3 regions of the Pseudomonas salmasensis genome follow, and region 2 is predicted to be linked to each of the others. Evidence: predicted binding sites of a transcription regulator. Region 2 holds the regulator's gene; each other region holds the start of a gene.
The links. The regulator FliA, encoded in region 2, starts transcription of late flagellar genes. The targets are predictions, from matches to a motif close to CTAAAGTTTNNNNNNNNNNNGCCGNTAA.
Positions count from the first base shown of each region.

Region 1: a site for FliA is predicted at 2,558-2,585, ahead of HU731_RS02540 (methyl-accepting chemotaxis protein). Genes of this name have one in related genera too.
Region 3: a site for FliA is predicted at 2,800-2,827, ahead of HU731_RS01175 (methyl-accepting chemotaxis protein). Genes of this name have one in related genera too.

Region 1 is NZ_CP077083.1:618,125-622,828, reverse strand. Features, by position in the region: gene HU731_RS02550 (DUF2867 domain-containing protein) at 1-450, shown strand, start outside; gene HU731_RS02545 (VOC family protein) at 529-885, opposite strand; gene HU731_RS02540 (methyl-accepting chemotaxis protein) at 955-2,442, opposite strand; gene HU731_RS02535 (TonB-dependent siderophore receptor) at 2,626-4,704, opposite strand, start outside.
Region 2 is NZ_CP077083.1:1,651,742-1,656,445, reverse strand. Features, by position in the region: gene flhF (flagellar biosynthesis GTPase FlhF) at 1-1,180, shown strand, start outside; gene fleN (flagellar synthesis regulator FleN) at 1,286-2,119, shown strand; gene fliA (RNA polymerase sigma factor FliA) at 2,116-2,856, shown strand; gene HU731_RS07135 (chemotaxis response regulator CheY) at 3,024-3,398, shown strand; gene HU731_RS07130 (protein phosphatase CheZ) at 3,417-4,205, shown strand; gene HU731_RS07125 (chemotaxis protein CheA) at 4,217-4,704, shown strand, end outside.
Region 3 is NZ_CP077083.1:294,189-298,892, reverse strand. Features, by position in the region: gene HU731_RS01200 (FMN-dependent NADH-azoreductase) at 1-81, opposite strand, end outside; gene HU731_RS01195 (LysR substrate-binding domain-containing protein) at 207-1,115, shown strand; gene HU731_RS01190 (MmcQ/YjbR family DNA-binding protein) at 1,112-1,468, shown strand; gene HU731_RS01185 (DUF1294 domain-containing protein) at 1,457-1,840, opposite strand; gene HU731_RS01180 (undecaprenyl-diphosphate phosphatase) at 1,837-2,667, opposite strand; gene HU731_RS01175 (methyl-accepting chemotaxis protein) at 2,894-4,528, shown strand; gene dctM (C4-dicarboxylate TRAP transporter large permease protein DctM) at 4,576-4,704, opposite strand, start outside.

The sequences.
Region 1 (4,704 bases), 1.0 Mb from region 2:
GCACCGTCTGAACTCAATTATTACGATTGCAGGTCGGTGCCATTGTCGACTGAGATCAGCGCGCTGGATGCCTGGAACATCATGACCGCCGAAACGGGACCGCTGTTAAAATTGGCCTTTCGGATCAGAGATGGGATTTCTTCAAGGTTTGGCGTAAAGCGCATCGGCGGGTTCTCCGGCAATCGGTGCGTGACGGTGCAAGCGGGTGAGCGGCTTGATTTTTTCCTGGTGGAGGACTGCGCGCCGGATAGGCTGGTGCTGACCGAGCGTGACCGGCACCTGGATGTGATGATTTGCCTTTCACTTGCTGATCGTGTGCTTACGATCACTTCATCGGTGATCACCCACAACACCTTTGGGCGCCTCTACATGCTGCCGGTGGGGCCGGCGCACAAGCTGATCGTCAATCGGCTAATGACCCGCTTGCAGCGCAAGCTGCAACAGCTTTGAATCTAGAAAAGACTCCCTCAACACAATTTATTCTCCGTCGGAGCTGTCGCGCTTCAACGATACAGCTAAAGCGCTGGATCACAGCGCAACGCTCCACACCGCCAGTTCATACCCATCTGGATCGGTGAAGTGAAACCTGCGGCCTCCTGGAAACGAAAACGTCTGGCGCGTAATCACCGCGCCCAGCTGTTGAAGCCGCTGCTGCACACTGTCCAAATCATCTGCATACAAGATAACCAAGGGGCCGCCCGGTCGCACAGGCTCGCCGGTGGTGAAACCGCCCGTGAGCCGGCCATCGCTGAACTCGCTGTAGGTGGGGCCGTAGTCGACGAACGTCCAGCCGAATGCGGCGCCGTAGAAAGCTTTGCTGCGGGCAATGTCGCTTACGTTGAATTCGATATTGTCGATCTGTCTGTCTTTACCGGCTGTGCTCATGGTTGCCTCCGTGGCTCGTGGTTCAGGCCACGAGTGTAGCGTATCCGGGCCTGCCCATTTCCCACACGCTCAAGGATGAAACCTGCGCCCCAACGCATCCAGCCGCACCGCGATCGGTGGCAGGCGTTCGCTGCTGCGGGCGAGTGTCTCGACGTCGTCGGCGGTGTTCTGGGCGATGCTTTGCACCGATTGCAAGCGCTCGACGATCTCCAGGTTGGCCGAGGTCTGTTCGCGGGTGGTGGTGACAATGTGGCCGTTGAGTTGGTCGATATGCGCGATGTCCTCGCCCACCGCCCGTAGCATGTCCACGGCCTCTTGGCTGTCGGCCACGCAGCGCTCTACGCCTTCGCGGCTGGCGTGCATGGCTTCGACGGCTTGGCGGCTGCCGTGTTGCAGGCCCTCGATGATGCCCTTGATTTCCTGGGTGGAGAGGGCGGTGCGCTGGGCCAGGCTGCGCACTTCATCGGCCACCACGGCAAAGCCACGGCCTTGCTCGCCGGCGCGGGCGGCCTCGATGGCGGCGTTGAGGGCCAGCAGGTTGGTCTGGTTGGCGATGCTGCTGATCACTTCCAGCACCGAGCCGATTTGCTCTGCCTGCACCGCCAGGGATTCTACGGTCGACTCCGTGCCGTTGATGCGCGAAGCCAATTGGCTGATTTCATGCTGGGCGCGGCCGACGCTTTCCTGGCCGCGCACAATCTGCTGGCTGGCCTGGCCTGCGTGTTCCACTGCCTGTTCGACCTGCACCGTAATGTGGCCCATGGCGTCTTCCATGCGCTGCATCGAGCCGGTCATTTCGCCGATCTGTGCCAGTTGATGCCGGGCGCCTTTTTCCAGGGTGCCGCTGGCGCTGGCCAGTTCCTGGCCGAGCTGGCCCAGGCCATGGGAGTCACGGGCGACGCCGTCGATCAGGTGGGTGAGTTGCTGCAGGAAGTGGTCGAAACGCTTGGCGAGGGACACGTGGGCCTTGCCTTCACCGTGGGCGGTTTCCACGGTGAACTGCGAGGTGACGGCGAGCATCTTCTCCAGCATTTCCTGGCTCTCCACCGCTTCGGCCTGGCTGTGGACGGCGAGGTAGAGCAGGGCGACGGTCTCCATCACCACATAAAAGGCGTGGACGAAGACCATCGTCCAGCCGCCGTGATGCTCCATCACAAACACCGGGAAGCCCTGATGCTGCAAGGCATGGAACACCACGTGATGCACCGCGATGGTCAGCGCCGCCACCAGGATCGGCAGCCAGTCACGGTAGAAGGTCAGCACCGCCAACAGCGCGAAAATGCCGAAGTGGGATTCGATCACCCCGTGCGCCTGGTTGATGTGTAACGCCGCCATCACCATCAAGCCGGCGCCCAGTGCACAGCGCATCACGCGGGTGCCGCCGATGACGCGGTACAGCGCCGTGAGCACCACGCCGGTGCCTCCCCCGACGATCACGGCCTGCATGAGGGTGTCGTGCCAGAACGCCAGGCCGAGGGAGAACAGGAACATCAGCCAGATCAATGCCAGCATGATGCGGTCGGCCTTGCGATAGTGCTCTAGAAAACGGACGGGCATTCACTCTTACTCCATGAGAGGGGGCGTCGAGGTCAAGCAAGCACGCGGTGTGCCACACAGGCGCGCCGCTGTGGAGTCAAGCAGATGTTCAGGATTGTCGCCGGTTACCCACGCGTTATCGGCACGCGGGTGCGGGACTTTAAGAACGGCTGCCCGAGCGGGCAGCCGAGGTTGCCGTGAGCCTCAGAAGCTGTACTTTGCGGTCAGCATCATGTTGCGGGGGCTGCCATAGGAGTCGCCGCCATAAGTCACTGAGTTGGAGATGGACTGGTAGTAGTGGCGATCAAAGATGTTGTTGGCGTTGAGCTGCAGGTCCAGGTGCTGATTGACCCGATAGCCCGCCATCAAGTCGGTGACGGCGTAGCCGCCTTGCTGGAGCCGATAGTTGCTGCCGTCCGCGAGCTTGATGTCGTTGTACATGCGGCTCTGCCAGGAGATATTGCCGCCGACTCGGAGTTTTTCCAGCGGGCCCTGGAAGTTGTAGCGTGTGGTCACTTTGAACAGATGTTCCGGGATGTCGGTATCGAACTGCTTGTTGACCTTCTGCGGGTTGGCGTCGTCCTTGATGGTGTGGGTGCGCGCATAGGTATAGCCGCCGCCGACCTGCCAATTTTCGGTCAAGGCGCCTTGCAGTTCGAAGTCGATACCCTGGCTGCGGATTTCGCCCGAGGCTTCGGCACAGGACGCCTGCGGGCAGTTGGGCACCACCACCGGCACGGCGCGGTTTTCCTGGTCGATGCGGAACAGCGCCACGCTGGCATTGAGCGTGCCACCAAAATATTCGCCTTTAACCCCAACCTCATAGTTTTTACCGACGATGGGCTTGAGTGGGCTGCCGGCTGTGCTCTTTTCTTTTTGCGGCGTGAAGATGTCGCTGTAGCTCACGTAGACCGAATGCTGGTCGTCCAGGTCGTAGATCAGGCCGGCGTAGCGGGTGAGGTTGCGGGTGACTTTGTAGTCGCCGGCGGCATCACGGTTGTCGTAGTCGTACCAGTCCAGGCGAGCGCCGAGGATCAGCTTCAGCGGGTCGGCCAGGCTCAGGCGACTGGTCAGGTAAAAACCGTCCTGGGTGGTGACTTCGCGCACATTGTTGGTGCGGGTGAAGTTCGGTTTGCCGGCGTTGATCGGCCAGTTGAGGTCGTACGGGCTGTAGTTGTGGGTGGTCATGTCGTAGATGCGCTTGCTGGCGCCCACCACCAGTTCATGGGTACGGCCGAACGCCTCGAACGGGCCGCTGGCGAAGGCGTCGAGCCCGGCCTGGTTTTCATCGTAGCTGGCTTGGTACACCGTGCGGGCCAAGGTGCTTTTGGTCCAACGCGATTGGTAGGAGCCGGAGAACAAGGCGTTCTGTTCGGCATAGTTGGCGTTGACCTGCAGGCTCCAGTCGTTGGCCAGGCGCTGGCGCAGCTCGGCGAACAGGGTGTTGATTTCCTGGTCCTTGTTTTCCCAGTCGGTGCCTGGGTTGTAAGAGCGCGACAGGCCTAGGTGGCGGCCATCCAGGCCGACCATCGAAGCGCCCCAGAAGTAGTTGGTCTTGTCCTTCTGGTTCGAGTAACCGAGGGTCAGGGTTGTGTCTTCGCCCAGGTCGGCTTCGGTGACGGCATAGAACAGGCCGTGATCCTGCTCAGCCTTTTCGATAAAGCTGTTGGCATCCCGGTAAGAGGTGACGACGCGACCGCGCCAGGTGCCGCTGTCATTGAGTGGGCTGGAGGCGTCGAGCTCGCCTCGGTAGTCGTCCCAGCTGCCGACGGCGCCGGTGAGCGTGACTTTCTGCTCGTCCAGTGGCCGCTTGCGGATCAGGTTGATGGCGGCCGACGGGTTGCCCGCGCCGGTCACCAGGCCGGTAGCGCCGCGCACCACTTCGACGCGGTCGAACATTGCCAGGTTCGGCTGGGCGCCTACCGAGGCACCGTTGTAGCCGCTGGGTATACCGTCATACATGAGGTTGTCGATGTCGAAACCGCGTGCGGTAAAGCCTTGTCGCCCAGGGCCGTTGGAGTAATTGAGGAACAGCCCCGGCGTGGCGTTGACCACGTCGTTGATGCTGGTCATGGCCTGGTCATCCATGCGCTGGCGCGTGATCACGGTGACGGCCTGCGGGGTTTCGCGCAGGGTCAGCGGCAGTTTGGTTGCGGTCTTCATCGAGCCGGTGGTGTACGACTCGCTGCCTTCGGTGGTTGCGCCAAGCTGTTGGCCGGAGACCTGGGTGGCGCCCAGCTCAATGGTGGCTGGTGCTTGGGCGTCGGCGGCCATGGCCGCATT
Region 2 (4,704 bases):
CACCCCCCAGGCGCTGGCCCCGCGCGTGCCGAACATGGAACTCGAAGACGAGCTGCGCAAGACCGCCTCGCGCATTGTGTCGGCCCAGGCTGAACTGAGCATGCGTGGCGACAGCGATGCCAGCACCAATCGCCAGTTGTTCGCCGGCCTGCCGCTGACCGCTGCCGAGCCGCTGGTTGAACCCACCTTTGTCGAACCGCCGCGTCCTGCAGCGCCTGCCCCGGCTGCCGCAGTTGACCAGCGCGTGATCGACTCGATGCGTTTTGAACTCAACGGCCTGCGTGAATTGCTCGAAGTGCAGCTGGGCTCGCTGGCCTGGACCCAACTGCAAGGCAGCAAGCCGCAGCAAGCCAACCTGTGGCGTCGCCTGCAGCGCATCGGCCTGTCCGGCCCGTTGTCCCGCGACCTGCTGGCCTTGACCGCCGAAGTCGAAGAGCCCCGCCAAGCCTGGCGCATGCTGCTGGCGCACTTGGCGCGCATGATCGCCACGCCGGAAATCGAACCCCTGGAAGAGGGCGGTGTGATCGCCATGGTCGGCCCCGCCGGCATGGGCAAGACCACCACCCTGGCCAAGCTGGCCGCCCGTTATGTGCTCAAGTACGGCGCACAGAATATTGCGCTGGTGAGCATGGACAGCTACCGCATCGGCGCCCAGGAGCAGCTCAAGACCCTGGGCCGCATCCTCAACGTGCCGGTGACCCATGTCGACCCGGGCCAGTCCCTGGCCAATGCCCTCGAGCCGTTGCTGCGCAAGCGCGTGGTGTTGATCGACACCGCCGGCCTGCAAGCCAGCGATCCGGCGCTGCGCATGCAGCTCGAAAGCCTGGCCGGGCGTGGCATCAAGTCAAAAAATTACCTGGTGCTTGCAACCACCAGCCAGAAACAGGTTCTTACCGCTGCTTATCACAGTTACAAGCGTTGCGGCCTGGCCGGCTGCATCCTCACCAAGCTCGACGAAACCGCGAGCCTGGGCGAGGTATTGAGCTTGGCCATCAGCCATGAATTACCGGTTGCCTACCTCACCGACGGGCCGCGGATCCCGGATGATCTGCATCTGCCGCGCCGTCATCAGTTGGTCAGCCGTGCCGTGAGTGTGCAAATGCAAGACGAGCCTAGCGAGGAAGCGATGGCCGATATGTTCGCCGACCTTTACCACCACCCGGCTAAACGGGTGGGTTGAGGCAGGATGAACACCGTGAAATGTACCTACATCGATGGTCTGCAAGCGATTCACGCGGCCAAGCCATGTAGCCTGCGTCTAAGCAAGACAAGGTAAAGAAATAAAATGGGCAGCATGCATCCCGTACAGGTGATCGCGGTGACCGGCGGCAAAGGTGGCGTCGGGAAAACTAACGTGTCAGTGAATTTGTCCCTGGCCCTGGCAGAGCTTGGCCGTCGCGTCATGCTGCTGGATGCTGACCTGGGCTTGGCGAACGTGGACGTTCTGCTGGGGCTGACACCCAAACATACCCTGGCCGATGTGATCGAGGGCCGCTGTGAGCTGCGCGACGTGCTGCTCCAGGGCCCCGGAGGCATTCGCATCGTGCCGGCGGCCTCGGGCACCCAGAGCATGGTGCACCTGAGTCCCGCGCAGCATGCCGGCTTGATCCAGGCGTTCAGCGACATTGGTGACAACCTCGACGTGCTGGTGATCGACACCGCCGCCGGCATCGGCGAATCCGTGGTCAGCTTTGTGCGCGCAGCGCAAGAAGTGCTGCTGGTGGTGTGCGACGAACCCACCTCGATCACCGATGCCTACGCACTGATCAAACTGCTTAACCGTGACTACGGCATGAACCGCTTTCGCGTGCTGGCCAACATGGCCCAGAGCCCGCAGGAAGGGCGCAACCTGTTCGCCAAGTTGACCAAGGTCACGGATCGCTTCCTCGATGTGGCTTTACAATACGTCGGCGCAGTTCCCTATGACGAGTGTGTGCGCAAGGCCGTGCAAAAGCAGCGTGCGGTCTATGAAGCGTTCCCTCGTTCGAAATGCGCACTGGCGTTCAAGGCCATTGCCCAGAAGGTCGATACCTGGCCATTGCCTGCCAACCCGCGCGGGCATCTGGAGTTTTTCGTCGAGCGATTGGTGCATCAGACGAGCGCAGGACCGGTGCTATGACATCCAGCGGCTACAACCTTTACAAAAAGTCGGCACGTGACAGCCAGGGCGAATTGATCGAGCGCTATGCGCCGCTGGTCAAGCGCATTGCCTATCACCTGTTGGCGCGCCTGCCCGCGAGTGTGCAGGTTGAAGACTTGATCCAGGCCGGCATGATCGGCCTGCTTGAAGTCTCAACCAAATACGACGCCAGCAAGGGCGCCAGTTTCGAAACGTATGCGGGTATCCGTATCCGTGGCGCGATGCTCGATGAAGTGCGTAAAGGCGATTGGGCGCCGCGTTCGGTACACCGCAATACCCGCATGGTCAGTGATGCAATTCGTGCAATTGAAGCAAAAACCGGTCGTGACGCTAAAGATCATGAAGTTGCGGCCGAACTCCAATTGAGTCTCGACGATTACTACGGGATTTTGAACGATACCTTGGGCAGCCGCCTGTTCAGTTTCGACGACCTTTTACAGGACGGCGAACACGAAGGGCTGCACGAGGACGGCGCGAGCGCGCATACGGAGCCGTCGCGCGACCTGGAAGACGAACGTTTCCAGGGCGCGTTGGCCGATGCAATCGCCAATCTGCCGGAGCGTGAGCGGCTGGTGCTGGCGCTGTACTACGACGAAGAGCTGAACCTCAAGGAAATCGGTGAGGTCCTGGGGGTCAGCGAATCGCGTGTCAGCCAGTTGCATAGCCAGTGCGCAGCCCGCTTGCGGGGGCGATTGGCCGAGTGGCGCGCGCGCTGACAGGCAGTGTGGGGACACTGCAGACGCTACCGTGAAACCGCAGGGTTTTGCGGGTGAGTACCGTGGTGCCCTGGGCAGTCCTTTTTGTGTAACGCCTGTTGATTGAAATGGCGCGTCCAGGTGCTGGGCGCGTTTAAGACTGCTTGGAGGTCGAATTGGACAAGAACATGAAAATCCTCATCGTTGATGACTTCTCAACGATGCGGCGGATCATTAAAAACCTGTTGCGTGACCTTGGGTTCACCAACACGGTCGAGGCGGATGACGGCCTGACGGCCATTCCGATTCTCAACAGCGGGAGCATCGACTTTCTGGTGACCGACTGGAACATGCCGGGCATGACCGGTATCGACCTGCTGCGCCACGTGCGCGCCGATGAAAAACTGCGCAGCCTGCCTGTGCTGATGGTGACCGCCGAAGCCAAGCGTGAACAGATCATCGAAGCCGCCCAAGCCGGGGTCAACGGTTACGTGGTCAAGCCATTCACGGCACTGGCCTTGAAAGAGAAGATCGAGAAAATCTTCGAACGCATCCACGGCTAATGCCATCGCGGGGGAGCTATGGAGCATAACGAAACGTCACAGGGCGACTTTGAGTCGACCCTGAAAAAACATGCTCACCAGTTGGTCGACAGCCTGGAAAAAGGCCAGTTCGCCGATGCGGTGCAGTTGATCCATGAGCTTAACCAGACCCGTGACCGCGGCCTGTACCAGGAAGTGGGCAAGCTCACACGCGAGCTGCACAGCGCAATCGTCAATTTCCAGATTGACCCGCGCATGCCCCAGGCCGAAGAAATTTCCCAGATCACCGATGCCACCGAGCGCCTGTCCTATGTGGTCAGGCTGACCGAGGCGGCGGCCAACCGCACCATGGACCTGGTGGAAAACGCCACGCCCCTGGTCAACGGCATGGCCACCGAAGCCCAGGCCTTGAGCCAGGACTGGGGCCGCTTCATGCGCCGTGAAGTCGGTGCTGAAGAGTTTCGTGAATTGGCGCGTCGCGTCGACGGGTTTCTGTCACGCAGCGAACAGGAAAACCGCACGGTGGCCAGCAACCTCAACGACATCCTGCTGGCCCAGGATTACCAGGACCTTACCGGCCAGGTGATCAAGCGCGTGACCCAGTTGGTCACCGAAGTGGAAAGCAACTTGCTCAAATTGGTGCTGATGGCCGGCCAGGTCGATCGTTTTGCCGGCATCGAACATGACCGCGAAGCGATCCTCTCGGAAAAAGATCCACAAAAACATCTCGCCAAGGGTGAAGGTCCGCAGATTCATGCCGATAAACGTGAAGACGTTGTGTCAGGTCAGGATGACGTAGATGACCTGTTATCCAGTTTAGGCTTCTAAGGAGCACCCACATGAGCTTCGGCGCCGATGAAGAAATCCTTCAGGATTTCCTTGTAGAGGCCGGCGAAATTCTAGAGCAACTGTCCGAACAACTGGTCGAGCTGGAAAGCCGACCGGATGATGCGAACCTGCTCAATGCAATTTTTCGCGGTTTTCACACTGTAAAAGGGGGCGCCGGCTTCCTCCAGCTCCATGAGCTGGTGGAGTGCTGTCACATCGCCGAGAACGTGTTCGACATCCTGCGCAAGGGTGAGCGTCACGTCGACTCGGAACTGATGGACGTGATTCTCGAAGCACTGGATGCGGTCAACGGCATGTTCAGCCAAGTGCGTGAACGTGCACCGATCACTGCCGCAACGCCGGAATTGCTGGCCGCCCTGGCGCGCCTGGCAGAACCTGCCGACACCGCGGCTGCGCCGGTGGTCGAGGCCGCGCCGGAGCCGGTGGCGCAAGCCGAGCCGGACGTGACCGACAGCGAGTTCGAACAACTGCTCAACTC
Region 3 (4,704 bases), 1.4 Mb from region 2:
TGCCTTGACCACACCGGCGCTGAGCTGACGGGAGGCCGAGTTGTCGCCGAGGATGCTGGAATCGATGTGCAACAGTTTCATGATGGATCTCCGAGGTGGGATCGACAGTGGCGATCAGATGGTGGTGATGCTACGCATGAAACCAATGGTCGATAAGCCAGCTTAAATGCGATAGTTTGTCCCACTGACAGGACAATAGGCCCACCATGCAAGACCTCAACGACCTCTACTATTTCGCCAAAGTCGTCGAAGCCGGCGGTTTTGCTGCGGCTGGCCGGCTACTCGGGATTCCCAAATCCAGGCTGTCACGGCGCATTGCCGAACTGGAAGACCGCCTGGGCGCACGCCTGCTGCAACGCACCACCCGGCAACTGACCCTCACCGCCGTGGGCGAGCGCTACTTGCGCCATTGCCAGGCCATGCTGCTGGAAGCGGAAATGGCTGACGAGGCCGTGGCCAGCATGTCCAGCGAGCCGCGTGGGCGGCTGCGGGTCAGTTGCCCGGTGGGGCTGGCCCAACACATCCTGCCGGAGTTGGTCGCAGGTTTTCTGGCCGCCCACCCGTTGGTGCAGTTGGACATGACCCTGGTAAACCGCCGCGTCGACCTGGTAGCCGAAGGCATTGACGTGGCACTGCGCGTGCGCGAACACGGCGATGAGGACCCGTTGCTGGTGACCAAACGCCTGCGCCGGGCGCATACCGTGCTGGTGGCCAGCCCCGCGCTCATGCGTGAGCGGCAGGTCGAAACCCTGGAAGACCTCAAGCAACTGCCCATACTCGGCGCACTTGAGGCAGACCGAATGGTGCATCAACGCATCATCGACCCCCAGGGCAATACCCATGAGTTGGTGATGGAAGCGCGCCTGGGCATCGAGGACTTCATCGTGCGCAAGGCCAGCGCCATCATGGGGGTGGGCTTTACGATACTGCCGATGATGTACTGCGAAGAAGAACTGGCCAGCGGCCGGCTGGTGCAATTGCTACCGGAGTGGTCATTGCCAGGCGGCTGGCTGCAGGCGGTCTACCCGCACCGGCGCGGCGTGCTGCCGGCCATCCGGGCCTGGATCGACTACCTGGAAGAAGGCTTCAAAGGCTGTGGAGATCGGCTGTTATGAGCATGACAGAAGAACAAGTCGCAGGTTTCTGCCTGAGCCTGCCAGGCGCACGGGAAGACTATAAATGGGGCGGCGTGCGGGTGTTTTCGATTGCCGGCAACAAGATGTTCGCCTTGCAGAACCTGCGCGGTGAATCGCTGGCCTTCAAGGTCGACAAGGAGCTGTTCCTGGGCCACGTCGACCGGCCGGGCATTCACCCGGCGCCTTACCTGGCGAGGGCGCAGTGGGTCATCATGAACACGCCCTACCCTTTGGGCGCTGAGGAACTGCGTGGCTTGTTGCAGCGCTCCCACCAGTTAGTGGTGAGCAAGCTGCCCAAGCGCACGCAGATTGGCTTGCGGCTAGAGGATTGACAGCAAGGTGCCGCCCAAGAACAACTGGTCCAGCCAGAACACCTGGTGCAACAGCACAATCACCCAGAACAGCACCTGGTAAGACACCTTGCGCGTCTTGTGCCGGAACACCTGCTGGCCGATCAACGCCCCCGGCCAACCGCCGGCCAGCTCCACCGCATGCAGGATGTTTTCCGGGGTGCGCCAGCCTTCAGTCTGTGCTTTGCGCTTATCGCTCCAGTACAGGAAGAACGCCACCACACTGACCACGCCGTAAGCCATCAATGGGATGACCGTTTCGCCGCGATACCACAGCAAGGCCGAGCCCAGCAGCGGCGCGGCACACAGCAGCACAAAGATCAGCGCCTTCAGGCGTGGATGCTGGATGCTCATGGCTTGACCGCAGTCCAGTCGATCCAGCCGAATTGCCAGGTCGCCAGGATCACCAGGCCGAAGGCAATCCGGTACCAGGCAAACGCCGCATAGCTGTGGCTGGCGATGAACTTGAGCAGGGCCTTGACCGCGATCATCGCGAAGATGAACGAGGTGACAAAGCCAATGGCGAACACCGGCAGGTCTGCGGGCTGGAACAGGTCACGGTATTTATAGCCCGAGTACACCGCCGCACCGACCATGGTCGGCATCGCCAGAAAGAACGAGAACTCGGTGGCGGTCTTGCGTGACAGGCCGAACAACAGCCCGCCGATGATCGTCGCACCAGAGCGCGAGGTGCCGGGGATCATGGCCAGGCACTGAGCCAGGCCGACCTTCAGGGCGTCTTTCCAGGTGATGTCATCGACGGTCTCAGCCCGCACCGCATGTTGGCGGCGTTCAGCCCACAACATGATCACGCCCCCCACCACCAGCGCCGTGGCCACGGTGATCGGGTTGAACAGGTAGTGCTTGATCAAGTCGGCGAAGATCACCCCGAGTACCACCGCCGGCAATACGGCAATGATCAGGTTGACCGTGAAGCGCCGGGCTTGGGGCTGGGTCGGCAGGCCGATGACCACGTCAAAGATCTTGCGGCGAAACTCCCAGACTACCGCCAGGATCGCGCCCAGCTGGATGATGATATTGAAGGCTTCGAAACGCTCGCCGCCAAAATTGATCAGGTCGGCGACGATGATCTGGTGGCCGGTGCTGGAGATCGGCAAGAACTCCGTAAGCCCCTCGACGATGCCGAGAATCAATGCCTGTATGGCGGTCCAAAAATCCATGCTGTCTCCAAAGGTCATGCGCGTGGCATGCCTCTTAGTCTTTTTTAAGTTCACTGACGACGAGCGCACACAAGCGCCCGCGGTTGATTCTCAACGCCGGTCTGCAAAAAATCCGTGAAAAATCAGGCAGTACTCAGGTTTTTCGATTCCGGGCCGAAAGCCTATCAGACACGCCGGAAATCTCGAAGCAGCACCACAATTATAAAGAGCAGGGAGTGACAGGACGATGAACAGTTTGCGCAGCATGTCGATCAGCCGCCGCCTTTGGCTGATCCTGATAGTCGCCGTGTTGATGCTGCTGGCCTTGGGGCTGTTGATGCTCAACCAGATCCACGGCGACCTCTACCAGGCCAAGCGCCAGCAAACCCAGCATGTGGTACAGACCGCCAGTGGCGTACTCAGCTATTACCAGAACCTGGAGAAAACCGGTGTACTGACCCGCGACGCCGCGCAACAACAGGCCTTGAGCGCGGTGCGCGGCCTGCGTTATGACCACGATGATTACTTCTGGATCAACGACCTCACCCCCGTGATGATCATGCACGCGGCCAACCCCAAGCTCGACGGCCAGAACCTTTCGGCGATTCGCGACCCGGACGGTTTTGCCGTGTTCAACGAATTCGTGAGCCTGGCCAAGGCCAAGGGCGCCGGCATCGTCAACTACCGCTGGCCGAAGCCCGGCGCCGAAGCGCCGGTAGAGAAAACCTCGTACATCCAACTGTTCGAACCCTGGGGCTGGATTATCGGCTCCGGCGTCTACGTGGACGATGTGCAGGCCGAATTCAGGGGCCAGGTGTGGAAAGCCTCGGCCATTGGCCTGGGCATTGCGTTGATGATGGCCGTGCTGGTGGTGCTGATTGCCCGCAGCATCGTGCAGCCGTTGCAGGCGGCGGTGAATGCCATGGGCAATATCGCCAGCGGCGAAAGCGACCTGACCCACAGCCTCGACACCCACGGCCGTGACGAATTAACGCAACTGGCCCAGCACTTCAACAGCTTCACCGCCAAGCTGCGCCAGGTGGTCGGCCAGTTGCAGGTGTGCGCGAACGCCCTGGGCCAGTCGTCCACCGAGCTGGGCCACAACGCCAGCCAGGCCCATGACCGCAGCCAGCAGCAGTCGCAGCAGATGGAACTGGTGGCCACCGCCATCAACGAAGTCACCTACGGCGTGCAAGACGTGGCCAAGAATGCCGAGCACGCCGCCAGCGAAATGCGCGATGCCCAGGCCCAGGCACAGCAAGGCCAGGTCAATATCGACGGCAGCTTGCAGCAGATCGACCAGCTCTCCACCACCATCAGCCAGGCTGTTGAGGTGATCCGCACGCTCTCCAGCGAAAGCACGCAGATCGGCGGCGTATTGGAAGTGATCCGCTCCATCGCCGACCAGACCAACCTGCTCGCCCTCAACGCCGCCATCGAAGCCGCCCGCGCCGGTGAGCAAGGCCGTGGGTTTGCGGTGGTCGCCGATGAGGTGCGCCTGCTGGCCCAGCGCACGCAGAAATCCACCGCCGAGATCCAGGTAATGATCGAGCGCCTGCAAGGCCACTCGGAAGCGGCGGTCAAGGTGATCAGCGACAGCCACAGCGCCTCGCAACTGACTATTGAACAAGCCGGCCAGGCGGGCGCAAGCCTCACCGCCATCGGCCAGGCGCTGCACAACCTCAACGGCCTGAACGCCTCGATTGCCAGCGCCACCCTGCAACAGGCCCATGTGGTGGAAGACATCAACCAGAACGTCACCCAAGCCGCCGGGCTGTCCCACAGCACCGCGCTGGCGGCGGAGCAATCGAGCGTGGCGAGTGCGCAGTTGCGTGGCTTGAGTGAACAGCTGGATGGGCTTTTGCGTCAGTTCAAGGTCTGACGCCCCTCAACGGTGGGAGGGCTGCCCTCTCCCACCGTCCAGCGGCCTCACATCCCCAGCCACTGCGGCAACGCGAGGGAAATGAACGGCAGGTAGGTGACCATGATCAGGAACACCAACAGAATCATCAGCCACGGCATCGCGGCGCGAATAGTCTGCCCCAGGGTCAGCCCCGT